One region of the Paeniglutamicibacter sp. ZC-3 genome, then DNA from elsewhere that is predicted to be linked to it. Evidence: riboswitches for the same ligand, from Rfam matches in the RefSeq annotation. Region 1 holds a riboswitch; each other region holds the start of a gene.

Region 1 (9,752 bases):
TGCCGACGATGGCGAAGATGATCACCTGCTGCAGCGGGAACCCGAAGGTTCCGGCGGCGATGATGCCGCCGAAGGTGAACACCGCCGCCAACCCGTCACGGAAGACGGCGCTGGCAAGCAGGAAAAAGACGGTGTGGCGGTCCTTGCGGGCCAAGGCAACGACCCTTCGCCACAGCTCTGCGTAGGACTGCAGGATGGTGAAGCGCGGCCCGCCGGGTTCCCCCGGGATCTCCGGCACCGCGAAGAGCACCGGTAGCCCGAAGCCCAGGAACCACACCGCGGAGAACACCGCGACCAGTCGCAGGTTCAGGGCATCGGTCTCGGAGGCACCGGCCCATGGGAAGATCGGGGTCACCAGCGTGAACAAGACAATGGCCAGCGCCAGGATTCCGCCGAGGTAGCCCATGCCCCAGCCAAAGCCCGAGACCTTGCCGATGGTCGCGGGGGTGGAAATCTGCGGAAGCATTGCGTTGTAGTTCACCGTCGCGAACTCGGCAAAGACCGAAGCCAGCGCAATGAGCGTCACTCCGAGGACCAGGAAGCGCGGTTCGGGGAAAATGAAGAAGCATGCCGCGGTGAGCACCGCGACGATTATCGTGTTCACTCCGAGCCAGAAACGGCGGCGTCCGCCGGCATCCGAGCGCAATCCCATCACCGGGGCCAGCAGCGCGATCGCCACGCCGGCTATGGCCAGTCCGTTGCCCAGGACCACCGAGTTGGCATCCGTGTCTCCGAAAAGGTCACTGGTCAGGTAGACGGTGAACACGAAAGTGATCATCACCGCGTTGATGGCTGCGGAACCCCAATCCCACGAAGCCCACGCCACAACGGGTTTGGTGATAATACGTTGCCGATCGGTCGAGGCCGACGGTGCCGCGGGAAACTCGCTCATGGGTGCATCGTAGCCGCATCGAACCAACAACGGGGATGCCTCGGATAAATGCATCGTGGCGTGCCGCGAAATGAATCATTGTGCGACGGATCTTTAACAATCTGAAATGACGCATTATTCCGCAAGATTTCATCAGCTGAATCACGAGTCAAATCGCCGGGCAAGGGCATGCCGGCTGTTAGGATGAAGGAGACTTTTTGACCGTTTTGCTGCCAGTGCACTGGCCCGCCGACCATAGGAGATACGTGTGCTCCTTGTCCTGATTGCGCTTTTTGCCGTTGCGGGAATTGCACCTTTGATTTTTCGATATCTGGGCCGGTCAACGTTTTATGTCCTGGCCGCGGCTCCGGCGCTGGCCTTCGTCTGGCTGCTGGCGAATTTCCCGGCATTCACCCAGTCCGAACAGGCCGTCGCCAGCGGCGGCCCCAATGCACCGCCGTCCGAGCTCTATAGCTGGATCGGTCCGCTGAACGCCCATCTTGATTTCCGGATGGATGCCCTTGCCGCGGTGATGTGCCTTCTGGTGCTGGGAGTCGGTGCCCTGGTGCTGTTCTATTGCGCACGCTATTTCAAGAACGAGGATCCGCACACAGCCGCCTTTGGTGCCCAATTGCTCGCCTTCGCTGCCTCAATGTTCGGCCTGGTGACCGCCGACGACTTGCTTCTGCTGTTCGTCTTCTGGGAATTGACCACGATCCTGTCGTTCCTGTTGATCGGCTTCAACCGCACCCGCATGAGCGCCCGACGTTCGGCCCTCACCGCGCTGATGGTCACGACGTTTGGCGGCCTGACCATGCTGGCCGGGCTGATCATGCTCGGCAATGCCGCGGGAACCTATCGCATCTCCGAGATCCTGGCAATGGCACCGGACCTCACCGCCCTGGGCACCTACATCGACGTGGCCATTGCCCTGGTGTTGATCGGGGCCGTCTCGAAGTCCGCGTTGGTTCCCTTCCACTTCTGGCTGCCCGGTGCGATGGCCGCACCGACGCCGGTCTCCGCGTACCTCCACGCCGCAGCCATGGTCAAGGCCGGCATTTACCTGGTTGCGAGGTTGGCGCCCGGCTTTGGTGAAACCGCCTTTTGGCAACCGATGCTGCTGTGGCTCGGCCTTGCCACCATGCTCATCGGCGGCTGGCGCGCGCTGAAGCAACACGACCTCAAACTGCTGCTGGCCTACGGCACCGTCTCACAGCTGGGCTTCCTGATCCTGATCATGGGCGTAGGCACCCCCAACGCGGCGCTGGCGGGCCTGGCCATGATGCTGGCCCACGGATTCTTCAAGGCCACGCTCTTCCTGATCGTGGGCATCATCGACCACAAATCCGGTACGCGCGATGTCCACCAGCTTTCCGGGCTCTACAAGTCCTCGCCGTTGCTCTTTACGGTCGCGGCTATTGCCTCGGCCTCCATGGCCGGGTTCCCGCCGCTCTACGGCTTCGTGGCCAAGGAAGCCGTCTACGAGTCCCTCCTGGAATACGCCCAGGGCCATGGCACAACCGGCATTGTGCTGTTCATCGGCGTGGTGGCCGGGTCAATGATGACCTTCGCCTATGCGGCCCGTTTCCTCTGGGGCGGATTTGCAGCGAAGCCAGGCATGGCACCGACCGCCTTCCCCAAGGTGCCGCTGTTGTTCCTGTCGCCGTTGCTCGTCCTGACCGCCGCCACCGTCGCATTCGCCTGGATCCCGCAGGTCCTTGAGGGCGCCATTGCCCCGTACATCGGGTTGTTCGAGCCCGCCCAGACCCCCATCCACCTGGCACTCTGGCACGGTTTCACCCCCGTGCTGGGACTCACGGCCCTGACCATGGTGGTCGGTGCATTGCTCTTCCTGGCGCGTGAAAAGGTCTTTGCCTTCCAGGCCAAGGTCCCCGCGGTGTTCGATGCCGAACGCGATTACAAATACACCGTCGGCGGCGTGGACAACCTGGCCATCTGGCTCACCGGCCGCACCCAGCGTGGTTCCCTGTCCTTCTACCTCGTAGTGATCCTGTTGGTGGCGCTGCTGCTGCCAAGTTCGGTCGCCATCATGCTCAGCACCCCGGACCCGGGGAACTTCATCGCCTTTGACCATCCCGCACAGATGGTTATCGGCCTGATCATGATTGTCGGCGCCATCGGGGCAGTTCAGGCCAACCGGCGCTTCCTGGCCGTGCTGATGGTTTCGGTCAGCGGCTACGGCATGGCGGCGATCTTCGCGCTACAGGGAGCGCCAGACCTGGCCATCACCCAGCTGCTGGTGGAAACCATCGTGCTGGTGGCCTTCGTGCTGGCACTGCGTGCCCTGCCGGTGGAACTGTGGGCCAAGAACCCCACCGGCCATCGGCTGGGCCGCGCGCTGATCGGCATCGGCTTCGGGGCGTCGATGATCTACATCGCCGCCACCTCAATGGCCTCGCGCGTGGCCGACCCCATTTCGCTGGCCTACCCGGAGCTGGCCTACGTCGGCGGGGCGGGCAAGAACATCGTGAACGTGACCCTGGTGGACATGCGTGCCTGGGACACCTTTGGCGAGATCACCGTGCTCGCGGCCGCCGCCACCGGCGTCGCGTCGCTGATCTTCGTGCGCGGTCGCGGAGACAAACGGCTGCGCGTCTCCGCGGTGCCCCACGGTTCGGTGGACCACGGCTCGGAGGCCATCGGCGGACGTGACCAGAGCCGTGCGGGACTTGCCGTGGCGCGGAACTTCGCAATCTCCAAGAAGGACTCCTGGCTGGTGGCCGGCCATACGCTGGCCCCCGAGCGACGCTCCATCACCTTCGAGGTGGTCACGCGGCTGGTTTTCCACACCATCCTGCTGGCCTCGGTGTACCTGCTGCTGGCCGGGCACAACACCCCGGGCGGCGGCTTTGCCGGCGGCCTGCTGGCCGGCCTGGCCCTGGCCATCCGCTACCTGGCCGGCGGCCGGGTTGAACTGGCCGAGGCCACGCCGGTGAGCCCGGGAACGTTGATGGGCACCGGGCTGGGGCTCGCGGCACTCACCGCGGCGGCACCGCTACTCTTCGGCGCCCAGATGTTCACCTCCGCCGCCATCGAATTCACCTGGCCGCTCTTCGGGGAGCAGAAGTTCGTGACCTCGACGATCTTCGACATCGGCGTCTACCTGGTGGTGGTCGGGCTGGTCATCGACGTCCTCCGTTCCCTGGGCTCGGAAATCGACGACCGTTCCGAGGGCCGCAGCCCCACCGACACACATGACATGGTTTCCGACGCGGAGACGGGAGTGGGACGTTGAGCACCAATATCACCTTGCTCATAGTGATGGGCGTACTTTTTGCCGTCGGGATCTACCTCCTGCTCGAACGCTCGCTGACCCGGGTGCTGCTGGGCATCGTGGTGCTGGGCAACGGGGTGAACCTGTTGATCCTCTCCGCCGGCGGACGCCGCGGCGAGGCCCCGCTGTACCAGTCGGCGCTGGGCCCGGAACAATACAGCGACCCGCTGCCGCAGGCGCTGATCCTCACGGCCATCGTGATCACCTTTGCGGTGACCGCGTTCATGTTGGGCATCATCTACCGCTCCTGGGTGATTTCCCGGGCCGACGTGGTTGCCGACGACGTCGAGGACCTTCGCGTCTCCCAGCAGTCGACCTTCGACTTCGAGGAAGACTCGCCGGTGCCGGAAGACACCACCGAATTCGAGGGGGACGACTTCGTGCCAACTGACACCACCACCGACAAGGGGCCCGGCGCATGATCGACGCACCACTGAGCGCCGTTTCCTTTGCCCCGCTTGCCGTGGCCCTGCCGATCTTCGGCGCGGCCCTGGCCTTCATCCTGCGCCGCAAGCGCCGCACCCAGCGCGCGGTGACCATTGGCGTCCTGGTGTTCACCCTCATCCTTGAGACCTGGATGCTGGCCACGGTCTGGAACGGCGGGACCTACTCGGTCACCCTGGGCGGCTGGGCGCCGCCCTTCGGAATCTCCATGGTCGTCGACGGGTTCTCCGCCTTCATGCTGGTGGTCTCAACCATCGTCTCCCTCGCGGTGCTGCTCTACGCCACCAGCCAGGGCATGGCCGACGGGGACGAGGACGGGCCGGTGTCGATCTTCCACCCTGCCTACCTGATCCTGGTGGCCGGCGTGTCCAACGCCTTCCTCGCAGGGGACCTGTTCAACCTTTATGTGGGCTTCGAGATCCTGCTGACCGCCTCCTACGTGTTGCTGACCCTGGGCGGCACCACTGCGCGCATCCGCGCGGGAACCACCTACGTGGTGGTGTCGGTGACCTCCTCGGTGCTGTTCCTGATCACCATCGGCATGATCTACGCGGCCGTCGGCACCGTGAACATGGCCGATTTGGCACAAAAGCTGCCGGAGATTTCCCCTGGCACCCAGACGGTGCTGCATGTGATGCTGCTGGTGGCCTTCGGGATCAAGGCCGCGGTCTTCCCGCTGTCCTTCTGGCTCCCTGACTCCTACCCGACGGCGCCCGCGCCCGTCACCGCGGTGTTCGCCGGGTTGCTGACCAAGGTGGGCGTCTACGCCATCATCCGCACCGAGACCCTGCTCTTCCCCGGGGACCGGCTCTCCGACGCGCTGATGGTCGTCGCCGGCCTGACCATGCTGGTTGGAATCCTCGGTGCCGTGGCGCAGACCGACATCAAGCGAATGCTTTCCTTCACGCTGACCAGCCACATCGGCTTCCTGATCTTCGGCGTGGCCGTGGGCAACCAGCTGGGACTCGGCGCCACCGTGTACTACGTGGCCCACCACATCGTGGTGCAGACCTCGCTGTTCCTGGTGGCGGGGCTCATTGAGCGCCGCGCCGGAACCTCGAACATCGACCGGCTCGGATCCCTCGCGAAACTCTCCCCGCTGCTGGCCCTGCTCTTCTTTGTCCCCGCCATGAACCTCGGCGGCATCCCGCCGTTCTCCGGCTTCCTGGGCAAGCTGGGGCTGGTCCAGGGAGGTGCCGAGCTGGGCACCCCGATGGCCTGGGCGCTGGTGGGAGTCTCCCTGCTGACCTCGCTGCTGACCCTGCTGGCCGTCGCCCGCATCTGGAACAGGGCCTTCTGGCGCAATGCCGAGGACGCCGTGGACCCGGACCCGCTGCTGCTGGTGGGCGTCTCCGCGGCGCGCGGCGCCACCTACGATATCGTCGCGGACGAGCCGGCAAGCCGCTATTCCGACCGCGGCAACGCAGCCCTGCTGCCCAACGGCATGGTCGCCATGACCGCCGCCCTGGTGCTGGTGGGCGTGGCCTTGACGGTGTTTGCCGGACCGCTCTTCGACTTCACCGACAGGGTGGCCATGGAAATGCTGGACAAGGGCAACTACATCGAGGCCGTCCTCGGCACCGGAGAAGGGCAGGCACGATGAGTCCGGAACAACGACTGGTCGACGCCAAGGACGAGAGCGGCCATCGCCAACGCTCCACGCTGCGCCAGGAAATCCCGCTGCTGATCGGCATGACCCTGGTGTGGGGCGCGCTTTGGCAGGACTTCGCCGTCGGCAACCTGGTCTTCGGGCTGCTGATCTCGCTGCTGCTGGTGCGGGTCTTCCGCCTGCCGCCGATCATCCTCTCGGGACGCTTCAACATCTGGCGTGCAGTCGTCTTCATCCTCGCCTTCCTGCGCGACATCACCCGGGCCAGCTTCGAGGTCATGTTCCTGGCGATATTCCGCGGGCCGCGGACCACCAGCGCCGTCATCACCGTCACGCTGCGCACCGAGTCCGACCTGCTGGCCACCTTCGTGGGCCACGTGCTGACGCTGGTGCCCGGCTCCTATGTCGTCGAGGTGGACCGAAGGTCCTCCACGCTGTACCTGCACGTGCTCAACGTCAACGACCAGGCCGGCGTGGAGAAGGCCAGGGCGGCCGTCCTGCTGATCGAGGAACGGCTGATCCGCATGATGGGCACCAAGGAAGAACTGGCCGCGCTGAACGCCGAAACAACGGCCCCGAACAACCAAGACGGAGCACCCTCATGATCATCGTCCTGTGGATCTGCGGCATCACGCTCTCGATTGCCGCCTGCCTGGCCATCGTCAGGCTGGCAATGGGCCCGTCCATCCTGGAACGCGTCATCGCCACCGATGTCCTGCTGCTGATCATCTCCGCGGCACTCTGCGTGGAAATGACAGTCAACCGACACACCAACAACCTGGTCTTCGTGCTGCTGGCGTGCCTGGTCGGATTCGTCGGTTCGGTCACCGTTTCCCGCTTCGTCACGGATCGGAGAAACGCCTGATGCTTGACACCATCATCGACATCATTGCCGGGACGTTCATGATCGTCGGCTGCCTGATGTCCCTGGCCGCCGGAATCGGCATGCTGCGCTTCCCGGACCTGCTTTCGCGCCTGCACGCGGCAACCAAGCCGCAGGTGCTGGGTTTGTTCCTGCTGCTGGCTGCGCTCGGGCTGGAATTGCGTTCCTGGGCGGTGCTGCCGGTGCTGGTCCTGGCCTGGTTGCTGCAGTTGCTCACCGCGCCGGTCTCCGCGCACATGGTGGGACGCGCCGGATACCGGACGCGGCACCTCAAGCGCGAGACACTCGTGGCCGACGAACTGGCCGCCGTCGTCGAAGCCGCGGCCCAGCGCGAGGAACAAGACCACGGCAAGGGCCGGCCCCGGGACCGCACCGACTTCATCGACTAACTCCCGCGGCGCCAAACCCTGCCCGCGAGGCGCGGAGGATCGCCGGAAAGGCTTCAGGGGCCCACGGGATATCCGTGGGCCCCTGAAGCGTTTGTGGTGTCAGGCCTTCTTGGCGAACCGGGCCAGGGCACGTTGGGTGCCGCGGTCGGTGAACACCTGGATCAGGGCCGCAGTTGTGGCCGACAGGACGGCGAAGCCAATGATCTGGCGCAGGCTGGCCTCGGCCTGCGCTTCCGCGTTGCCATGCTTCGGCGGCTTCCGGCCGGTGAAACCGGTCCAGGCCTTGTCGACGATTTTTCCACCCAGGAAACCGGCGGCGATCGAGATAGCTGGGCCGATGAGTTTCATCAAGCTGTTCAAGGGGACTCCCAAATGTTGCGGCAACGGTACCTGCCCCAGCATAGCCTGAGGTAACATCAAAGGACTGAAACAATCACGACAGGGGAGCGTCGTGCGAAGAAATTCGCACCAAGACGCTGAGAGTGCGGATAGCCGCAGACCCTCGAACCTGCCCCGGCTAGTACCGGCGAAGGAAGTCGAGTTCTCAGGGGTGCGTTCAAAGTAGCGTTTTCCCTCCCCTCCTTGTATCCAAGGAGGATCACCACCATGAGCACCACCAACCAGCCCGCCGGGCACAAGCCGGCAACCTCGTCCTGGCGTGTCGTTGACATCGTCATCGCGGCCGTCATCGCCGTGTCCTCGGGCGTCATCTTCTGGGCCTGGAACAGCACCCACCACCTGCTTGACTTCCTGTTCCTGGCCTTCCCGCCCTCCGCCTCCCTGGTCTCGGGCATGTGGCTCTTCCCTGCGGTGCTCGGCGCGCTGATCATCCGCAAGCCCGGTGCCGCACTCTTCTGCGAAATCGTCGCCGCCATGGTCTCGGCACTCATGGGCTCCGAATTCGGGCTGACCGTCCTGGCCTCCGGCCTGATCCAGGGCCTTGGCGCTGAACTGGTGTTCGCCGCGTTCCGCTACCGCACGTTCAACCTTCCCGTGGCACTGCTGGCCGGAGGCGCGGCAGGACTCTTCGGCAGTGTCAACGACACCTTCATCTTCCGCTGGTTCCCCGAATACACCACCGGCATGCTCTTCTCCTACATCGCGTTCATGACCATCTCGGGCATCGTCATTGCCGGGCTGCTCTCCTTCCTGGCCACCCGTGCCCTGGCCAAGACCGGTGCCCTGGGCGCCCTGGCCAGCCGCAAGGCGGCCACCGAAGCCATTCGCTAGGACGCGGCAACCATCATGACATCACCTTCGATGCTGGATCGTGAAGCCGGCGCCCCGGACACCGGCAGCCGGTTGGCCACGGCCGTCTCGGTCAGCGCCCGCAACTGGGGTTGGCGGCATGCCGACCGCGCCGAGCCGGCGCTCCGCGGCCTTGACCTGGATATCCGCGCCGGGGAACGCGTGCTCCTGGCCGGTCCTTCGGGCGCCGGCAAATCCACGCTGCTCTATGCCCTGGCGGGGGTCCTGCACGAAGACGACGAGGCCTATTCCTCCGGCGAACTGCTGCTGGACGGAATCCCCGCGGCCCAGGGCCGCGGCCTGGTCGGGCTCATGCAACAGGACCCCGAAACCCAGGTCGTCCAGGCCCGGGTTGGGGACGACACGGCTTTCGGTGCCGAAAACCTGTCGGTGCCGCCGGAAGAGATCGCCCAACGCATCATCGATGCCCTCGATGCCGTGGGCCTCGATGTCCCGCTGGACCACCCCACCGCCGCACTTTCCGGCGGACAAAAACAGCGCCTGGCCCTCGCCGGGATCCTTGCCATGGGCCCGGGGCTGGTCCTTCTGGACGAGCCGACGGCGAACCTCGACCCCGACGGCGTGCTGGAGGTCCGCGACGCGGTGCTGGCGGCGCTGGATGCCACCGGGGCGACCCTGCTGATCGTCGAACACCGCCTGGAGGCCTGGGCTCCGCACATGGACCGGGTCATCGTGTTGGAACCGGGCGGCGGCATCGCCCACGACGGAACCCCCGACGAGCTCTTCGGGCCCGGGAAGGTGCGCGAGGAACTGATCTCCGCCGGGGTCTGGGTCCCCGGATACACCCCGTCGATCCACGTGCGGCCCGCCGCAACGGATGGCGGCGCACTGCTGCTCGAGGCCAAGGAGCTGGCGGTCACCCGGAAGCGCGGCGGATCAATCGCTGCCGGGGGACTTGACCTGCGCGTCGCGGCCGGCGAGGCCTGGTGCGTGCGCGGGGCCAACGGCTCGGGCAAGTCGACCTTCGCCCTGACGCTCGGGGGCTTGCTGCC
Region 2 (9,752 bases), on a different contig from region 1:
GGGGAGAGGTGGCGGTCCTGGCCATGGTCGAGGCCATTGGCCGGCTGATTCCCGGCGTCATTGGCAACCCGGAGTCGCTGGTCGAGGAGTCGCACTCCGACGGATTGCTGGAGTACCCCGTGTACACCAAGCCCGGATCCTGGGAGGGCCGGGAGGTCCCCGAGGTGTTGCTCTCCGGCAACCACGGAAAGATCGCCCGCTTCCGCCGCAACAAGCAACTTGAGCGCACAGCGTTCCGCCGCCCCGACTTGATCGTGCAGCTGGATCCCTCCACGCTGAACCGGCACGACCGCGACACCCTGTGGCACAGCGGCTTTGCCGTTTCCGAGGGAAAGATCATTCCCAAGGACGAACTCGACTAAGCCTCACGCGGATTAGCGTCCATTAGCGCGGTGGCCCGGCATTTTCCAAGAGCCGGACCACCGCGCTTTGCTGTAGTTGGCGGGCATGCTCGAGCGCCGTGGTGCCATGGGAATCCGGAATGGTTGTATCCGCGCCGGCGTCGACGAGCAGGCGCACCACCTCTTGGTGGGCGGGTCCTCCAGTGCCCAAGATGACTGCCTCCAGAAGGCACGTCCAGCCAAGATCATTCACATGGTCAACGTCGACTTTGGCCTCCAGGAGCAGTCTTACGGATTCAACATGGGCGTGTTCGCAGGCGGGAATGAGCGCAGTGCCGCCATAGCGGTTGGTGCTGCCGATCTCCGCTCCGTTTTCCAGCGTCAGCTCCAGGATGTCGTTGAGGCCCTCCGCCCCGGCATAGAGGAATGCCGAATCCGAGATCGAATCCTGGGCGTTCACGTCGGCCCCATGCAGAATAAGTTCTCGGACCGCATCCACGGAATTGGCGCGAGTCGCTGAAACCAGCACCGGCCGGCCATCGGTGCCGCGGTAGTTGGCCGAAACCCCGGCATCGAGCAGTCTTCGTACCTGCGCGGCGTCATTGGCCACCGCCGCCGCGAGCAGGGATTCTCCCGGAGCTCCCTTGTCTTCGGTCTCGCCCTCGGAAGAAGTTGCCCGTACAGGCGCAGAAGAATCCTGAACGACCGCAGGCGGAATGCTGCAGGCACTCAAGCCAACTAGCGCTGCCACGAGTGAACACGCCATCAGGACGCGAGATGAATGCCGGTTGCTCACGGCCCCATCCTATTCCCGGAGGAAAAGGGGCCGTGAGGCATGGCGTCGAAGCCGCTGGCCGGAAAATGTCAGCGGCAGAGGTCTGCGTGGACAGGGGTGCGGGGCATTCCCCGGGTCGAAATGTCCTTGGAACCGGCCGACGTCCCGACATCGATGCGTCGTCCCCGGGCTCCACGTCTGTGGAGCCCGGGGAAACGTTTCCGTCAAACGAGGGTGCCCGCGCGGGCTTCCTCGTGTTCAGGGACGCTAGGCCTTGGACGGAACCTCCAGCTCCGGCAGGTACACCTTGCCTCCGGCCGCCAGGAATTCCTCGCTCTTTTCGCGCATTCCCCTGACCATTTCCGCGATGGCGGTCTGCGAGTCGGCCGAGCCGTATTCGTCACGGATGTCCTGGCTGATGCGCATGGAGCAGAACTTCGGCCCGCACATGGAACAGAAATGCGCGGTCTTGGCCGGTTCGGCCGGCAGCGTCTCGTCGTGGAAGGACTCGGCCGTGACCGGGTCAAGCGACAGGGCGAACTGGTCGCGCCAGCGGAACTCGAACCTGGCCTTGGACAGCGCGTCGTCCCGCTCGGAGGCACCGGGGTGCCCCTTGGCCAGGTCCGCGGCGTGGGCCGCGATCTTGTAGGTGATCACCCCTGTCTTCACGTCGTCCTTGTTCGGCAGCCCCAGGTGCTCCTTGGGCGTGACGTAGCAGAGCATCGCGGTGCCGTAGCGGGCGATCTCCGTGGCGCCGATGGCGCTGGTGATGTGGTCGTAGCCGGGCGCGATGTCGGTGACCAGCGGGCCGAGCGTGTAAAACGGTGCTCCGTCGCACAACTCCTGTTGGCGTTCTACGTTCTCCCGCACCAGGTGGAAGGGGATGTGCCCGGGACCCTCCACCATGACCTGCACGTCGTACTTCCACGCGCGCTTGGTCAGCTCGGCCAGGGTGTCCAGCTCGGCGAACTGGGCTGCGTCGTTGGCATCGGCGATGGACCCCGGGCGCAGACCGTCACCCAGGGAGAACGCCACGTCGTACTTCGCGAAGATCTCACAGAGTTCATCGAAGTGGGTGTAGAGGAAATTCTCCTGGTGGTGCGCCAGGCACCAGCCGGCCATGATGGCCCCGCCGCGCGAGACGATGCCGGTCACGCGGTTGGCCGACAGCGGCACGTAGCGCAACAGCACGCCGGCGTGGACGGTCATGTAGTCAACGCCCTGTTCGCACTGCTCGATCACGGTGTCGCGGTAGATTTCCCAGGTCAGTGCGTTGGCCTCGCCGTTGACCTTTTCCAGTGCCTGGTAGATCGGCACGGTGCCGATGGGAACCGGGGCGTTGCGGATCAGCCATTCGCGGGTGGTGTGGATGTCATCGCCGGTGGACAGGTCCATCACGGTGTCGGCGCCCCACTGCGTGGCCCACTGGAGCTTGTCCACCTCCTCGGCGATGGAGCTGGTGACCGCCGAGTTGCCGATATTGGCATTGATCTTCACCAGGAACGCCTTGCCGATGATCATTGGCTCGGACTCGGGGTGGTTGATGTTTGACGGGATGATGGCCCTGCCCGCAGCGACCTCGCTGCGCACCAGTTCCACGTCGCAGTTCTCGCGCAACGCCACAAAGCGCATTTCGGGGGTGATGATTCCCCGGCGGGCGTAGTGCATTTGGGTCACGCGTTTTCCGGGCACCGCGCGCCGCGGCTGGTGCCGCGCGCCCTTCCATTCGGCCGATGCCGCTCCGCGGCGCAATGCAGACTTGCCGTCATCGAGCAGGTTCCGCTCCCGACCGCCATAGGCCTCGGTGTCCGATCGATCCGCGATCCACTCGCCGCGGAAGGGCGGCAAGCCCACGACCGGGTCACTGCCGGGACCGGCGGTGCGATACACCCGCAACGGGGCGTTGGTCGTGCCGCCGGGGGACGGCTCCAAGGCGATTTCGGTGACCGGGACCCGGATCCCCGATTCTGCGTCCTCGAGATAAGCCAGGGAATGGGACTTCAGGGACTGGATCTCGGCTGCTTCCGAGGCGTTTTGGACAGGGCTGTGCATTGAAATGGTGTTGCTCAAGGAGTACTCACTTCCTTCGCCGGCATTACCCGGACAGGTTCAACGGTCTCTTGCTGCTTCAGCTCGATCTCAGCCCCTGCAAGGGCACCCGTGTGGTCGTAAGTGAAACTATCACAACATTCAATCCGGCATCGAGTGTGACCTTGCGCACCGGCGCGGTGGGCCCTGCTCCTTTACCGGGCCTCCGCGCTTCTGGTTCCCAAGTGCCGGCGATTACCCCGTCGGGGCCAACCCGGGTGGCATATCCGGCCTTCTGCGCGGTCAGCGGCAATATTTGCAGTGGAATCTGAACGAACGCACCGATTTGATGGGCACAATTCGGCCATGGTGCCGGCGTTCAAGGCGGAGACCCGAGGCCAATCGAGCTTTGACGGACCTGGCTGTAAGGAAGGAACTTCGCAGCTTGCCCCGGAGTGTGGCAAAATGGATTCTTGGGTCTACTGGGTTCTGCTCCTGCCGCAGGGGGAACGAATCAACAGTCCGACCTACCGCCGATCCGCAAACGGATCGCGGTACCAAGCTCCGGACCGCCACATCTTTCCCTCGACGCCTTCGCGCTTCATGAGGGACAATTACGGTCCGTGTCTAAGGTAGATGACCTGCGGCGTCTGCCTAGGAGATGCATTCATGCGTATTCTCGACTCTGTCGACGCAGCCTCGCTGCGCAGCGATGTCCCGGACTTCCGCGCCGGTGACACCGTCAAGGTTCACGTCAACATCATCGAAGGCAAGAACTCCCGTGTCCAGGTATTCCAGGGCTTCGTCCTTGGTCGCCAAGGCGACGGCGTTCGCGAAACCTTCACCGTTCGCAAGGTCTCCTTCGGCGTCGGCGTAGAGCGTACCTTCCCGGTACACTCCCCGGTTCTGGATAAGGTCGAACTGGTAACCCGTGGCGACGTTCGCCGCGCGAAGCTGTTCTACATGCGCGATCGCCACGGCAAGGCTGCGAAGATCCGCGAAAAGCGCGACTTCCGGTCTGCCAAGTAGCCAGAAAAGCGAGAACCTCTATCCAAGCCATCCTTCGGATGGCGAGGATGGGGATCCATCGTGGATCAATCTACTGAATCGGAACGTTTTTCCGCTTCGACAAAGCGCCGGTCCCCTTCGAGGGGCTGGCGCTTTGCCGTAGGCGCGCTTGCTGCGGCGGCGGTGATCACCCTTGGCGTTCGCGCCACCGTCGTTGACTTCTTCTACATTGGATCCACTTCCATGGAATCCACATTGAACCCGGGTGAGGGCTTGCTGGTGAACCGGCTCGCCTACAAGGACGCCGAGATCCAACGCGGAGATGTGGTCATCTTCGACGGCCGCGGCTCGTTCCTGCCCTACCAGCTTCCCACTGCCCTGGATTCACTGGCCTGGGCACTGCGCCTGGCCGGAGGTGATTCGGTCTACGTAAAGCGCGTCATCGGAGTCGGTGGCGACACCGTCAGCTGCTGCGGCCCGGATGGGCGCCTGAGCATCAACGGTGTCCCGGTGGACGAGCCCTATGTCCATGGAGGGGACACACCGAGTGACGTGGAATTCGATGTCCACGTACCAGAGGGTCGTCTCTGGGTCATGGGGGACCATCGCTCGGTATCGGAGGATTCGCGTGCGTTGATGGGCGCGCCAGGTGGCGGCATGATTGACACGGATCGTGTCATTGGCAAGGTGGCCGAAGTGGTGTGGCCACTGGAAAATAAGCGACCCATCGATGGCTCATCCGTATTGGGTGGACTACCCCTCGCCGAATAACCGAACACCACTCCCGCAACACGTAGTGACGGCCGGCAGCCGTCGACTGGCCGTCGGCATCCTGGAAAACCCTCGTTCCGCCCCACCTCCTCGGATGACCAAAATCCTCGGCTTCTCGATGCGCGGCACCAATCACGGAGACGATCAGTCGACTTAATGGGTGGACTGCCCGTGCGATCCGGGACGTACGGGAAGTCTGCATGCCGGTCGAAACCACAGGTAAGGAACACCCGGAAGCGACCGTTGATGTCGCATCGATGCGCTAGGCGGATATCGGCAAACATACCTGCCGAGTAAGAACACTTCGCGACTCCGTGTCCGATTGGACTACGAATATAGCCAGGCATCCACCGCGCGAGGCCTGGCCGTGCTGGGCAAGCGAATGAATGCTTCGTTGGGTAAGCGTCGGCTACTTGACTGCCTGCAGGTCACTAGATCTTTCCCCTGCCCACGGCACCCGCATTCTCGGGCAAGGAGCGTTGGAATAATCATGGCCGATCGGCCAAACCGTCTGGCTGGTGCGCGGTAGTCGGTGCTGCCTCGAGCTGGATGGCAACTTCGATTCCCGTCGCTTGATTGGCGTCAATGCTTCGAGATTTCGGGGACATGGAATGGTGCCGTCCAGCAGGTTGGCCGCGTGCATGCGCTCGATTCCCTCAGCCTGTGTCCGGTGTTGGACTTCAAGTATTTCCATAAGGTTTCCATAATTTTCACATTGCGTGTGTCGATGTGAGCCGGCCAGCTTTACGGCCGTCAGCACAGAAAAATGCATGGATGCCGGGAAATATCTAAAAGTTACGCGGGGAATCTACCGAGTATTGTTCCGGGCGTGTCGCGCCCAGTGACGCCCGTCTCCGTCCTGCCTTGCCGCGGAATCATGCGGAAGTGCAACTGGGTGGTTGACGCATCAATTATTCGAAACGCTGGAGTTTTGGGGAGGCGCTGTTTGTTAGGCGATATGTACAGAGGTTAGGGTTTCATTTTGGTAACACTCATTGCTCGCGGTGTGCCCAATCGGATGTCCCATGACAGTCGCGGCGCACACAAAAGCGAGGTACCACACCTTGAATTGGGAGACCACACATATGCACGAATCCTCACGTGCGCTATTGAAGCGCGGCAGCATTGCTGCCGCGACCACGGCGCTGGTGCTAGGGAGCAGCTTCGCTACCGTACCGGCGATCGCCACGACTTCAGCCGCCCCGGAGCCTGCGTCAACGGAGACTTCGGCCGTCACGAGCGCTGAAGCATCACAGGACCAGAGCCAGGCGGCGCTGCCAAGCGGCCTGGAAGCGGCCGTCGAACGCGACCTCGGCATCACCATTGATGAGTTCTACAAGAACGGCGAGCTGAGCTCGGTCGTCGAGTCGCTCTCGGAGGAATTGGGACAGTCGGAACTTGCCGCCGACTTTGCCATCGAAGATAACAAAATCAAGGTCACCGTGGCTGCGTCATCTCTTGGGGCCGTCACCACGAAACTTGGCGAACTGACCAAGGGCACGGACGTTGAATTGCGCATCGTGACAGAGCCCGAAGCCGAAGCCACGGTCGCGCCTAAAAAGGTCGAGACCAAGAAGGCGCCGGAGACGCAGGACCCCACGGCTGCTCCGTCCAAGCTCCCGGTCATTGAGAGCCCGAAGACAGAGGCCACGGCCAAGCCGGAGGTCGTGGCCAAGGCGATGCCCAAGAGCGCCGAGTCGCTGCTCGAGGCATACGTCCAAAGCGTTGACCCGAAGGCTGTTTCCCAGCTTCAAGCGGTCATGAAGACCGGGTCCAACAGCTTTGTCATCCGTACCGGCGGAACCGCCGACGTGGAAGGCAAGAACACATCCGAGACCCCCAAGGCGACGACCCTGCGGTTCGGCGAGAAGATGACGCCGGAGGAATTCGCCCAGCAGTACACCAAGGTCACCATCGAGAAGGCAGAAGGGCCGGCAAAGTCTGCAGCAGCCGGCGATGTGCTCGGCGGCATGGGCTACGGTGCCCGGACCGACACGGCTATCGCGTTGTGCTCGATTGGCTTCAGCGGCTTCAACGCAGACGGTGGCGACGCAGCAATTTCGGCCGGGCACTGTGAGCAGGACGGTGACATCACCAAGGTCAATATCATGGAGCACACTGCACCGAACAAATTTGCGGGGATCGGCGCGCCCTTGGGAACCTTCGGGTTCTCACAGTTCGGCGGACCGGGCAATTCCCCGGTGACAGGCTTCGACACTGCAACGAAGATCGAGGACCTGGGCAATGTCGGGACCGACATCTCCGTCATCGACAACATCAACCCGGACCTAACTCTCAAATCCACGGTCACCGACTGGAAGGGTGCCGACGAACGCGACTCGGGCACCAAGGTGACCGGAGTCGCCAGTGCCGTCATCGGCGCCGAAATCTGCAAGTCCGGACGCACCACCGGCTGGACCTGTGGCACCGTGGACGAGGTCGGCATCTTCCTGGTCGGCGGATACAACGGCGCAGACGACGTCCGCGGTGTTCGCGGCTTCGGCATGGCCAACGTGGGCTTGAAGAAAGCCAACGAGGGCGACTCCGGCGGATCGGCCATTTCCGGCGGCACAGCTGTGGGCGTCACGAGCGCGGTCTCGTCGAACGATGAAGGTCGTGCGTACTTCACCGACATCAAGGACGGGCTGAAGCACGCAAAGGGCTACTCCATCGCCCTGTTCCTCAATGCCCCGGCGGTGGCCTCGCCCTCCAACGGTGCCGACGTCACGGCAGGCTCAACGATCTCCGGCACCGTGGCTGGCGCTCCCTCCGGATCGCACGTCCGGGTCGTCTCCGGCGGCAAGTTGGTCAAGAAGGCCACGGTCACCGCGGGCAAGTTCAGCTTCAAGGTTCCCGAGGACTTCGGCACGTACGACTTCACCGTGCAGACTGTCAACGGATTCAACAAGTCCGTCACCACTGCAGGATCGGTGAACGTCGTGATCGGTGCACCGGTCATCACCACCCCGAAGAACGACGCCACGCTCAACGCACCGGTGTCCACCGTCTCGGGAACCGGCGTTGTTGGGGCCACGGTGACACTCGCCGGGGATGCCACGGGCACCGCAACAGTCGCCGCAGACGGCACGTGGAGCGTCAAGCTTCCCACCGCGCTGTCTTACGGCGAGTACGCCATTTCGGCCACCCAGGTCAAGGGTGGCGAAACCTCGAAGGCCACCACCAGTTCCTTCAAGGTCCAGCTCGCCGCACCGGCCATCACCGGCCCGGCAAACGGTAAGACCTTCACCGAGGCACAGTCCGTGATTTCGGGAACCGGCGTTGCCGGCGCAACTGTCAAGTTGACCGGTGCCGTCACGCGCGAAGTTGTCGTGGGCGAGGATGGTTCCTGGAGCGTCGAGCTTCAAGAAGGCCTGTCCTACGGATCCCACAGCATCGCGGCTGTGCAGAACGTCGGCGAGACCACGTCTACTTCGGTGAAGAGCGACTTCAAGGTCGTACCGGTGGCACCGTCGATCGATTCGCCGACAGATGGCCAGGAGTTCGCCTTCGACGAGGCCCCGAAGACCATCAGCGGTTTCGGCATCAACGGGGCCACGATCAAGGTGAGCCTTGACGGCACCGAACTGTCCTCCGCTGTTGCTGCCAACGGCAACGTCGCAGAAACCGCTGACGCGGCAAGCGGCGAATCCGAGGTTGCCGCAGTCGTGGTCAATGGCGCCTGGACCGTCATGGTCCCGGAGGACCTGGAAGCCGGCGACCACAAGGTCACGGCTGTACAGGTCATTGACGGGGTTGCCTCGGCGGCCATATCGAAGACCTTCACCGTTGCCGCGGCACCGAAGCCGGAACCGACCGAAGAGCCAACCGCTTCGCCGGAACCCACGCAGGACTCCGAACCTTCCAAGGCTCCGGTCGTTCCGCAGGGCGAGATCAACGGCAATAACAGCGGCAACGGCGGCAACGGCGGCCTGGCCAACACCGGCGCGAACGCCGTCCTGCCAATTATTGCCGCAGGCGGTGCACTGATGGTTGCAGGCGGGTTCTTCATGCTCTTGCGCCGCAAGAACAACTCCGGGCTCCACAGTGCCTAACCACGTGGTCCTCGGCTAGCCGGGACTCGTGAGCGAGGGGGGCCTTCCGCGGAATTGCTAGTCATTCCGCGGAAGGCCCCTGCTTTTCCCACGCCTCATCCAGCCAACGCCCCGGAACCTCCCTTAGACTCGTCCCACATCAGAAGGTGGTCACTCATTTGAACAACCCCATGGCACGAACCGCACTGGGCGGAGCCGCGCTGGCGGCGGTGCTCCTGCTTTCCGCCTGCGGCAGCGAGACCGGAAGCCCGACCTCCTCCAGCCCGACACCCCCGGCGACACTCAGCGCCACACCGAACGAGAGCCAGGATCCGGATTTGCTCCAACTCAACGAATCACTCAAGGAAACCCTGGGGGACAACTACTCCGAGGGTTGGATCGAGGGGAACAAACTGCACCTTGCAGTCATCGACCAGGCCTCCGCGGCCACCGTCACGGAGGCCGGTGCGGTGGCACACCTGGCGAAGCATTCGGCCGCCGAACTCGAGGCCGCCATCGGCAAGGTCATGTCCTGGCAGCGCGAACAGGGCGGGGACGTCGCCACTGCCATCCACCGCTACCTCCCGTCCGGACGCGACGGCTCCATTACACTCGCCGTCGACTCCGCCCAACTTGCGGGAATCGAGAAGGGGCTCAAAGATGGCAAGGTCACCGGAGACATCGAGCTGAAGTTTGTGGAATCCGACGGACCGGCAACCCCCGCCAGCTCCGGCTGACAACTCGCGCCCCCAGTGTTCGTGGTGCGCCTTTCGCCCGCCGCAGGCGCGCCACGAACTA
Region 3 (9,752 bases), 150 kb from region 1:
AGTCGGCGGGCAATGGACACCGCACCGCGGATGGAGACATCCAGGTCCGGCAACTCGGCGCTTGCCAGCGCCGACGCCGAATACACCGATGCCCCGGCCTCGGAGACGATGACCTTGGCAGGCTTGTTGGTCAGCTTGGCGATGACCTCGCCGGCCAGTTTGTCGGTCTCGCGGCTTGCGGTCCCGTTGCCCACGGCAATCAGTTCGGTGCCGTGCTTGGTTGCCAGTGCCACCAGGGTCGCCACGGAGGCATCCCATTTGTTCGCCGGGGCGTGTGGGTAGATGGTGGCAATGTCGACCACTTTGCCGGTGGCGTCGACGACGGCAACCTTCACCCCGGTGCGCAACCCGGGGTCCAGCCCAAGCACCGCCCGGTTTCCGGCAGGGGCGGCCAGCAGCACGTCGCGCAGGTTGGCGGCGAAGACCTTGACACTGGCTTCCTCCGCGGCCTCGAAGAGCCGCGTGCGCAGGTCCGCCTCCAACCGTGCCAACAGGCGTCCGCGCCAGGCCAGGCGAACGGTTTGTGCCAGCCACTTGCCAGCCGGCGCATCGGCAGCGGCCTTGATGCCCAGCGAACGGGCGACGGCGGCCTCATATCCGGCCCGCGCCTCGGTGAGCGCCGCCTCGTCGCGCGGGTCGGCCTCGGCCAGCTCCAGGTTCAGCGCACCCTCGCGTTCTCCGCGCAGCAGCGCGAGGATGCGGTGCGAGGGCTGGGTGGCAACGGGCTGCACGAAGTCTTCGTAGTCGGAGAACTTCGAGGCATCCGCGGCAGGGGCGCCGGATGCGATCTTGGACGAGATCTTCCCTCGTGTCCACAGCCGTTCGCGCAATTCGGAGACCAGCACCGCGTCCTGCGAGGCACGTTCGGTGAGAATGGCCCGGGCACCGGCCAGGGCATCGGATGCCGCATTGACCTCGTGCTCGGGGTTTAGGAAGGTGGCTGCCAACGCTTCGGGATCCTGGGCGGGATCGCGGATCAGCGAGTCGGCCAGCGGCTCGAGTCCGGCCTCGCGGGCGATCTGGGCGCGGGTGCGGCGCTTGGACTTGTATGGCAGATACAGGTCCTCCAATTCGGCCTTGGTACCGGCAGCCATGATGGCGGCCCGCAGCTCGTCGGTGAGTTTCCCCTGCTCCTCGATGGCCTTCAGGATCGCTTCCCGGCGGTCCTCCAATTCACGCAGGTAGCGCAGCCGCTCCTCAAGCAGGCGCAGCTGGGTGTCGTCCAGGGTTCCGGTGGCTTCCTTGCGGTATCGGGCAATGAAGGGGACGGTCGATCCGGCATCGAGCAATTCGACGGCGGCCTTCACCTGCCAGTCGGCAACCGAAGCACCCCCGGAAGTTAACTCGGCGGCAATGGTCTGGATTATTCGCATCTGGCTCACCCACACTAGTTTGCCGCATCCGTGGCACTGCCCGCGGACACCGACCGGCGAGGCCTCGTGTGTGTCGCCTCCGTCCTTGCCCTTGATTCGGGGATTGCCCCGTACCGGTGCTACGTTGGCCACAGGACTCGACACGGGGTGCCGCCTGGCGGCTGAGAGATAGACCCGTTGAACCTGATCTCGATAATCCGAGCGAAGGGATGCCGGTCCGGCTTGAACTGCCCTCGTACCCAAATTCCTGGACGACCGTCGGCTGGTTCCATGGCATCCCTTCGCCCAGCAGAAGGGTGCAAGAAAATGCTTATCAAGGACCAAATCGTGTTGATCACCGGGGCAGGACGCGGACTCGGGGCAGACCTGGCCCGGGCCTTTGCGCGCGAGGGCGCACGGCTTGTATTGAACTACCGCTCCAGCGAAACCGCCGCCCGGGAACTGGCAGCCGAGTTCGGGGCCGATCGCGCGATAGCGGTCCAAGCCGATGTCGCGAACGCGGATCAAGTCTCCCAATTGGTGGCCGGGGCGCACGAACATTTTGGTGCTCCCATCACCACTGTCGTCAACAACGCCCTGCCCGATTTTTCGTTCAATGGCGACGCCCGTGCCAAGGCCGATGGAATCGGCTACATGGCTTTCGGGGAGCAGTTCACCGGCATCGTTGGCGGTGCGCTGAACACGATCCAGGCAACCCTGCCCGGCATGAGAACCGCGGGCTTTGGCAACATCGTCAACATCGGGACAAACCTCTTCCAGAACCCCGTGGTCCCCTACCACGACTACACCGCGGCCAAGGCTGCCCTGCTGGCCATGACCCGCACGTTCGCGGCCGACCTCGGCCCGGAAAACATCCGCGTGAACATGATCTCCGGCGGCCTGCTTCGCACCACCGATGCCTCCGCCGCCACCCCGGAAGCGGTCTTCGACCTGATCGCCGGCTCCACGCCACTGCGCAGGGTCACTTCCCCGGCGGAGTTCGCCGACGCCGCACTGCTGTTCGCTTCACCGTGGTCCCGGGCGGTGACCGGGCAGAACCTGGTTGTCGACGGCGGCCTGGTGATGAACTAGGGGTCGGGTAAAGCATCGTGGACGCCACACGCCAATTGCACCTGAACGCCTTCATCTACGGGGCGGGCCACCACACCATGGGATGGCGCCACCCCGAATCCAGCGCCGACCGCCTCGGCGACATTTCCTACTACGAGGAACTTGCCCGGATTGCCGAGCGCGGTTGCCTGGATGCTGTCTTTTTTGCCGACGGGCAGAGCGTGAACCATGAATACGCGGCAGGGATCCCCTGGTTCCTGGAACCGGTGACTGCTCTCAGTGCCATGGCTCGTGCCACCAGCCGCATCGGGTTGGTCACCACGATCTCGGCCAGCTTCTACACGCCCTTCCACGCCGCCAGGCTGTTGGCCTCGCTGGACCACATCAGCGGCGGGCGGGCGGGCATCAACGTGGTGACCTCCATGTTTGACGCCGAGGCCCGCAATCATTCCATGGATTCCCTGCCGGCTCATGCCCAGCGCTACGAGCGCGCCGAAGAGTTTGTTGTCGCGTTGCAGGGGTTGTGGGATTCCTGGTCGGATTCTGCACTGCTGGTTGACCGGGAAGCCGGACGTTACCTTGATCCGGCGCAGGTCCGGCCGATCAACCACCGCGGCAACCATTTCTCGGTTGCCGGCCCGCTGACAGTCCCCCGGTGCCCGCAGGGGCGGCCGGTGCTGTTCCAGGCGGGATCCTCGGAAGCCGGCCGCTCCTTTGCGGCCCGCCATGCCGAAGCCATCTACTCCGTTTCCTGGGACAGGGAATCGGCAGTCGAGTATGCCGCCGACATCCGGCGACTACTGGGTTTTGCCGGACGCTCCAATGATCCGGTTCCCGTGCTTCCCGGGCTGGTCACGTACATCGGTGCCACGCGGGAAGAGGCATGGGAAAAGAAGCGCGTGCTGGATTCCTTCATTGACACCGGGTCGGCCATCGCCCAGCTCAACATGTTCACCGGCCAGGACTACAACACCCATCCGCTGGACGACAGGGTGGACCCGCTGCCCCCGGCCGAGGACTTCACCGGCCCACAAGGCCGCTACCTGACCGTTCAGCGCATCATCGAAACCCAGCGCCCCACGCTTCGCGAACTGCTGGGGTTCCTGGCCGCGGGCGGGGGCCATGCAACCATGATCGGCACCCCCGCCGAGATCGCGGACGAGATCGAGGAATGGTTCATGTCGGGCGCCTGTGAGGGCTTCAACCTCATGTGCCCAAGTTATCCGGCGGGATTGGATGATTTTGTGGGATTGGTCGTACCGATCCTCCAAGAGCGCGGCCTGTTCCGCTCCGCCTACCCGGGAACCACGCTGCGCGAAACACTGGGCCTGGCCAGGCCTGCGCGCCTGGAAACGGTGCCGGCACGCGGATAGCAGTTCATCTCCAGGGTGGGAGCACTCATGGGTTACCCAGAGTTCTCCCACCGGGGAACAACTAAGATGGAACCCATGACATTTTCACGCTCCAAAAGTGCACTGCTGGTTTCCGGCGCAGTCCTCCTGCTCTCGGCGACCGGTTGCGCAACCATTGCCGACACGGCCTCTTCCGCAGCTTCCTCCGCCGCCACGCAACTGGCCGACGGCGCCAAGAAGGAACTCATCAAGCAGGCTTGTGCCCCCATCCAGGACGGCACCATCAACGCAGCCGACCTCAAGGTCGTTGCCTCCATGGTCGACGCCGTCCGCGAGGGCGGGCTGCCCCCGGAGATCGTCAGCGCACTTGACGATGTCGCTGCCTCCGGCGACCAGGTCCCGGCCGATGTTCAGGCCCGGCTCGTTACCGCCTGCGACAACGCCCTGGTCTAGGAAAATGAGCGACAGCCATGAGTAGGTCCCGTCGTCGAGGCAGTGCCGTCCCGGTGCTTGTCTTGTGCGTAGCGGTGGTCGCCGGAACGTGGTTGTTGCTTCCCAAGGTCAACGGCGGTTACGGGGACCGAACGGGTGACCCGGACGCACGCGCAACGGTTCAGCATGTGGTCGACGGTGACACCCTCTACCTCATGCTGGACGGCGAACGAACCAAGGTCCGGCTGCTAAACGTCGACGCACCGGAGATTCCCCGCCCGGACCAACCCGGGGAATGCTTCGGCCGGCAGGCGGCCGAATTCCTGGCCAAGAAACTGCCCAAGGGTTCGGAGGTCGAGCTGCAATTCGATGCCGAACGCCTGGACCAATATGGGCGGACCCTCGCCGCACTGAGCCACGGGGGAGAATTCATCAACGGAGCCCTCGTGGCATCCGGACACGCGACGGCAATGAAGGTCGAGCCCAACGTGAGATTCTACGAGCAACTGCGCGATGCACAACGGCAGGCCCAACAGATCGAGGCGGGGATGTTTGATCCTGCCAACGGTTGCAGCTGAACGAGCTCTCGCCCTCGTTGGCAGTCGAAGCAAGCCGGCATGGCCGGGAACAGCTCCAGTCGGCTCGCTCTCTGCTCAATAACCGTGCCCGATGTCCTGCGATGGATAGACTGACGGGGTGAAGCAGGAATCCAAGGCCGTCAGAATCGATGCCTGGTTATGGTCGATTCGAATCTATAAGACCCGCTCGGCGGCAACGACAGCCTGCCGCGCCGGCCACGTGCGCCTAAACGACAAACCCGCCAAGGCCGCACAGATTGTCGTTCCGGGAGACACCATCCGGGTCAGGCAATCCGGATTCGACAGGATCCTCGAAGTGACCGCCGTAATATCCAAGAGGGTGGGTGCCGACATCGCCTCCCGCTGCTATCTCGACCACACCCCGGTCCGGCCCAAGGAAGTCATCCCCCAGGTTCCCGTCAGGGACAGGGGCGCCGGCCGGCCGACGAAAAAGGACCGACGCGAGATGGAACGGCTTCGAGACCACTTCCATTAGCGCCAGGGATACGATGGCAGATGGTAGCCGGTTGCGCCAGACGCATCCGAAATGACTCACGAGGAGAAGCATGGCCCGGAACACAAGCTGGAACGAACTATCAGTCGTGGCACGATGGCGAATCGCCGTTATGGGAATTGCCCAGCTGGCTCTCCAATTCGTAGCCCTGCGCGACCTGGTCAAACGCCCTGCGTTGGAAGTCAACGGTCCAAAGAGCGCCTGGGCCGCAGCTACGTTCATTAACTTCCTTGGGCCCCTTGCATACCTTGCCTTCGGACGCGCAAAGAAAAAGTAGCCCCGCTCATTCTTTATTTGAGAATGCTGTAGGTCGACACCATCGGATGGCTGGACGCGGGCGCGTCGGCCAAGATTTTGCTGGCCGATGGTGGGCGACGCTTCCCACCTTTTGGGGCGAAGCGTCTACTGCCAGTGCATCTTCCAGCCGATGGAAAGTGTTCAGAGGAACATCCCGTTCGCGTCTCCACGCTTGACGCCATGTAAGGGGCCGGGTCCTCGACTGGGCCGCACGAGTCATAATCCATTCACCGTATGGTTATCACGAACAGGCACGTCGCCCGGGGATCCAGCGTCCTGAAACTCCCATCGATGGGTCATCTAAGCTGGACACTCGGCCATAATTCACTCTGTTTCCGTAACTTGTACTCTTTTGTGCGCTTCATTCGCCAACCGGCTATTCAACATGGCTAATATGGGAATGAAATACAGCGAAAAATATAGTTTTTGGGCACTGGTCGTTGGTTCTGCGTTTGATTTATTGTGCGCTATTGCTATATTTTCAGATTCCTTCAGGAGCCCTCCAATGCAGCCTCGCATACGAGTCCATTTAGCAGACGGTGATTACTTTCTTCGGCTTGGACTCGAAAGCCTCTTGGCATCAAGCCCCGATGTTGAGCTCGAGGCAGTCACCGGAACTGGCGACGAAGCCATCGAAGCCGCCCTGGACCAGCGACCCGATCTAGTTCTCATGGAAACCACTATTAGAGATGTCTCCAGCCCGGAGGCCACCAAGCGGATATTGGCGGGTGCCCCGGCAACCAGGGTTGTCATGCTTTCGGCGGTTCACGACATAGAAACCATGACCCGAGCGCATTCAGCGGGTGCCTGCAGCTATCTGGCCAAGAATGCCGTCTCGACGGATCTCGGAGTAGCGCTTCGGATGATCCACTCGGGAAACATGATCTTTTCCAAGCCAGCCGATGGAGATCAGTTCCCACCTCACTCCACAAGCAAGTACGACTTCAAGTCTCAGCTCCTGCGTCAAGCGAGCCCGCGGGATCGACGCTTGCTGCATTCCCTGACGCAAGGTTACACAAATGCCCAGATAGCCTCACTTCTTCACGTCAGTGAAGGGACCGTGAAGGCCCAACTTGCGAAAATCATGGAACCGCTCGACATCAGCAACCGTGTTCAACTCGCGGTGCTTGTCGTCCAGGCCGGACTTCTCGATGACGTCCGGCCGACCGCACCCCTCAGTGCCGGCCCCTTGCGCTATGCAACACCCAGAGCTTGATTCCCGGGTCCGCTGTCAGTAGCCCAGGAAGGGATCATAGGAATTGATCAGCTTCTCACCGCTCAGATAAAGGCGCAGATTTTTGGTGAAGAGTTCCACCAGGCGTGCGTTCTCGGCGTCCACATTTGCGGCCGTATGTGGCGACAGTATGAGATTCGGCGCATCCCACAAGGGATGGTCTGCCGGCAGGGGTTCAGGATCCGTCACGTCAAGTACGGCTCCACCAAGGCGACCTGCGTTCAAGGACTCGACTACAGATTCCTGGTCGAGTACCGGACCTCGTGCCAGGTTCACGAGCAGGGCACCCACCTTCATGGAGGAAATTCGCTGCCGGTTGAAGAGGCCTCTGGTTTCCTCGGTCAGCGGGCACGCCAAGACCACGATGTCGTACTCCCCCAGATCGCAATCCTGCAAGGCGACGGACCTTTCGAAAGGCTGGCCAAGGACTCTGGTGCCGCGAATCGTTCCATCGCACCTGACTCCCATGAAGCTCAGGGTCCTTGCCACTTCGCTACCGATGCTGCCCGCGCCAACGATCAAGGCTTTTTGGCCATAGAGTGTGTTCGACGCCCCCGTCGCCCACCGTTGCTGATCTTTTTGGGATCCCAAGCGCGGTAGTTCTCGAACGAAGTACAGCAACCCGGCCAGTGCGAATTCAGCCAGTGGCTTGGCGTGGACACCCGCTGCAGTGGTAATCCGAACCTGGTTCTCGGTGTGCCCCAGTGCCTTGGCCCGCACTCCAACACCTGCCTGCGTGGCCTGGATCCACTCGAGGTTCGGGCTGTGCTCCCGCCAGGCCTTTGGCTGCCACCAGTCAAAGTCAAACATGATGGTGGCGTCCGCCAAGTGAGTTCGCCATTCGGCGATTTGGCTCTCGCGCAGATCGCGTTGCCTTCCCCGGTGGTCGGCGCCGAACTGTGGGACCGGCAGCAGTTCGGCTCGGTAGACGACGTCGATCTCGGGCAGATCGGCGATCAGTTTGTCGACCAATTCCTTCTGGAGATACGAGCAGATCAATACCTGTGGACGCATGAAATTCCTTGACCTCTTTCAACGGGTGACGACCGGGATTCGAACTCCATTAGTAGGCGTTACCGTAACTGGCGTCACCAAAACGACACGACAGTGACTCCCTGCCCATTCGAACAGGCTATCGGTGCCCATTGGATAAAGTGAGCGCATGACTACACACGTGGGCGATCAACAGGGGCCCGGCGAGGCCCCTGTTCCTCGGCACCACCAATTAATCGTCTCGCTCTTCGGCCTGTATGCACGCCAACACGGCGGCGCCCTGGCCGTGGCCACCATCATCTCCCTGATGCAAGACATCGGCGTCGAATCCACGGGGACCAGGTCGTCGATATCCCGTCTGAAGAAGCGCGGCGTCATTGACAGTATTCAGGTCAACGGCCGCAACGGATATGCATTGGCGCCGTCGGTCATCGAAACGTTTGTTGAGGGCGATGAACGAATTTTCCACCCGCGTCGGGCCAAGGCAGATGACCAATGGCTTCTGGCTACGTTCACGGTGCCCGAATCCCAACGCAACATCCGGCACAAGATCCGTTCATCCCTGGTGCGGATGGGCTTTGGTTCGGTCACTCCAGGTCTATGGATTGCCCCGGGGCACCTACGCGACTCGGTGCTCGCCTACTTTGATACCCGTGGATTGAACGAATACCTCGAATTCTTCATGGCTGATCATATTGGCGACGCCGACCTGCGTAAGAACATCGGGACGTGGTGGGACTTGCCGGCGCTTGACGCCCTGTATTCCGATTTTCTGGATCGCAATCGTGGGCTATTGAGCGCCTGGGCCCGGCGAAGCAAGTCGGGCAGCAATCCTGAATCCGACGCCCTCGCCTTTGCGGACTACCTGGTGCTGATCACCCAATGGCGGCGTCTGCCCTACCTCGATCCCGGGCTGCCCATCAAATTCCTGCCGGAGAACTGGAATGCGTTGGAGGCCGAGCATCTTTTTCAGGAACTCCACGCACTGTTGTCGCCCTGCGCCCAGCGCCATGCCGACCGCGCCATTGACAACAACGCGGCGGCCCGCTGACGGACGATCCCGGCCCAAGAAAAAGCCGTGCCGCGCGACCTTCCCCTTTCCCAGGGATTCGGTTGCACGGCACGGCATCCTTATTTAATACAGACGGTAGTCACGTCCTGAGGGAAACTAGGCGCGATCCTGGATCACTGCCACGCCCTGGATTTCAATGAGGGCTTCCTTCTGCCAAAGCCGGCTGACGCCAATGCCGGCCATGGCCGGATATTTGCTGCCAGCCATTTCGCGCCAAAGCCGGCCAATCTCCCTGCCATTGGCCATGTAGTCATCTACGTCGGTGAGGTAAATGGTCACGGAGACCAAGTCCTCGGGATGGCCGCCGGCCTCGGCCAGGGTCGCCAGGACATTCGAGAACGCTTGCTTGAACTGATCGACGATGTTGCCCGGAACGATCTTCATGTCCTTGTCCAGGGCTGTCTGCCCGCCCAGATAAACGGTCGTGCCCGCGAGCACGCCGTGCGCGAATCCAGAAGGCTTGCCCAGGGAATCCGGATTGATGGTGAGGTTCTGGAAGAGGGTGGTTTCGGTCATCGTGCTCTCCTAAGTATTCTCTTGGCGATTGCGGCTGTTCCGCTCTGGCGCCGGACTGGTGACGCGTGTTACATTGAGGATACGTGACGGCGGTCAAAAAGTCGACACACATGGATTTGATGAGTAGCAAGGGACCGAGGAATGAAACTCGCAACAATTCGACACGCTGGAAGCACCACCGCTGCCCTGGTGGTGGGCGACGCTTATCAGCCACTACCCGCAGGCAATCTCAGCGATCTCTTGGGCATGCCCGCGTGGAAGCAAATTGTCAGTGAGGCCGCTTCGGAACATCCCGGTCTCGCCGTCGTCCCGGCATCCGACGTCGAGGTGCTCAACCCCGT

Evidence for each region. A riboswitch is a leader RNA that binds a small molecule or an ion and turns the genes downstream of it on or off. The one in region 1 is predicted to bind thiamine pyrophosphate.
Region 2: another riboswitch for thiamine pyrophosphate. It lies ahead of thiC (phosphomethylpyrimidine synthase ThiC); the one in region 1 lies ahead of OIU93_RS10135 (ECF transporter S component).
Region 3: another riboswitch for thiamine pyrophosphate. It lies ahead of OIU93_RS10805 (3-oxoacyl-ACP reductase); the one in region 1 lies ahead of OIU93_RS10135 (ECF transporter S component).

The regions. Positions count from the first base shown of each region.
Region 1 covers NZ_JAOYTG010000008.1:2,087-11,838, reverse strand. Annotated here, with positions in the region: gene OIU93_RS10175 (MFS transporter) at 1-892, opposite strand, end outside; gene OIU93_RS10170 (Na+/H+ antiporter subunit A) at 1,140-4,127, shown strand; gene OIU93_RS10165 (Na(+)/H(+) antiporter subunit C) at 4,124-4,588, shown strand; gene OIU93_RS10160 (Na+/H+ antiporter subunit D) at 4,585-6,213, shown strand; gene OIU93_RS10155 (Na+/H+ antiporter subunit E) at 6,210-6,824, shown strand; gene OIU93_RS10150 (monovalent cation/H+ antiporter complex subunit F) at 6,821-7,084, shown strand; gene mnhG (monovalent cation/H(+) antiporter subunit G) at 7,084-7,491, shown strand; gene OIU93_RS10140 (DUF4235 domain-containing protein) at 7,591-7,851, opposite strand; TPP riboswitch at 7,922-8,043, shown strand; gene OIU93_RS10135 (ECF transporter S component) at 8,098-8,721, shown strand; gene OIU93_RS10130 (ATP-binding cassette domain-containing protein) at 8,737-9,752, shown strand, end outside.
Region 2 covers NZ_JAOYTG010000006.1:57,216-66,967, reverse strand. Annotated here, with positions in the region: gene trmD (tRNA (guanosine(37)-N1)-methyltransferase TrmD) at 1-362, shown strand, start outside; gene OIU93_RS08755 (ankyrin repeat domain-containing protein) at 385-1,137, opposite strand; gene thiC (phosphomethylpyrimidine synthase ThiC) at 1,384-3,168, opposite strand; TPP riboswitch at 3,181-3,288, opposite strand; gene rplS (50S ribosomal protein L19) at 3,814-4,173, shown strand; gene lepB (signal peptidase I) at 4,234-4,923, shown strand; gene OIU93_RS08735 (LPXTG cell wall anchor domain-containing protein) at 6,009-8,975, shown strand; gene OIU93_RS08730 (hypothetical protein) at 9,146-9,691, shown strand.
Region 3 covers NZ_JAOYTG010000008.1:148,371-158,122, forward strand. Annotated here, with positions in the region: gene OIU93_RS10800 (Tex family protein) at 1-1,373, opposite strand, end outside; TPP riboswitch at 1,507-1,600, shown strand; gene OIU93_RS10805 (3-oxoacyl-ACP reductase) at 1,680-2,444, shown strand; gene OIU93_RS10810 (LLM class flavin-dependent oxidoreductase) at 2,462-3,796, shown strand; gene OIU93_RS10815 (hypothetical protein) at 3,872-4,228, shown strand; gene OIU93_RS10820 (thermonuclease family protein) at 4,246-4,785, shown strand; gene OIU93_RS10825 (RNA-binding S4 domain-containing protein) at 4,904-5,281, shown strand; gene OIU93_RS10830 (PLDc N-terminal domain-containing protein) at 5,412-5,576, shown strand; gene OIU93_RS10835 (LuxR C-terminal-related transcriptional regulator) at 5,997-6,812, shown strand; gene OIU93_RS10840 (D-2-hydroxyacid dehydrogenase) at 6,828-7,844, opposite strand; gene OIU93_RS10845 (PaaX family transcriptional regulator C-terminal domain-containing protein) at 7,993-8,874, shown strand; gene OIU93_RS10850 (RidA family protein) at 8,992-9,411, opposite strand; gene OIU93_RS10855 (fumarylacetoacetate hydrolase family protein) at 9,553-9,752, shown strand, end outside.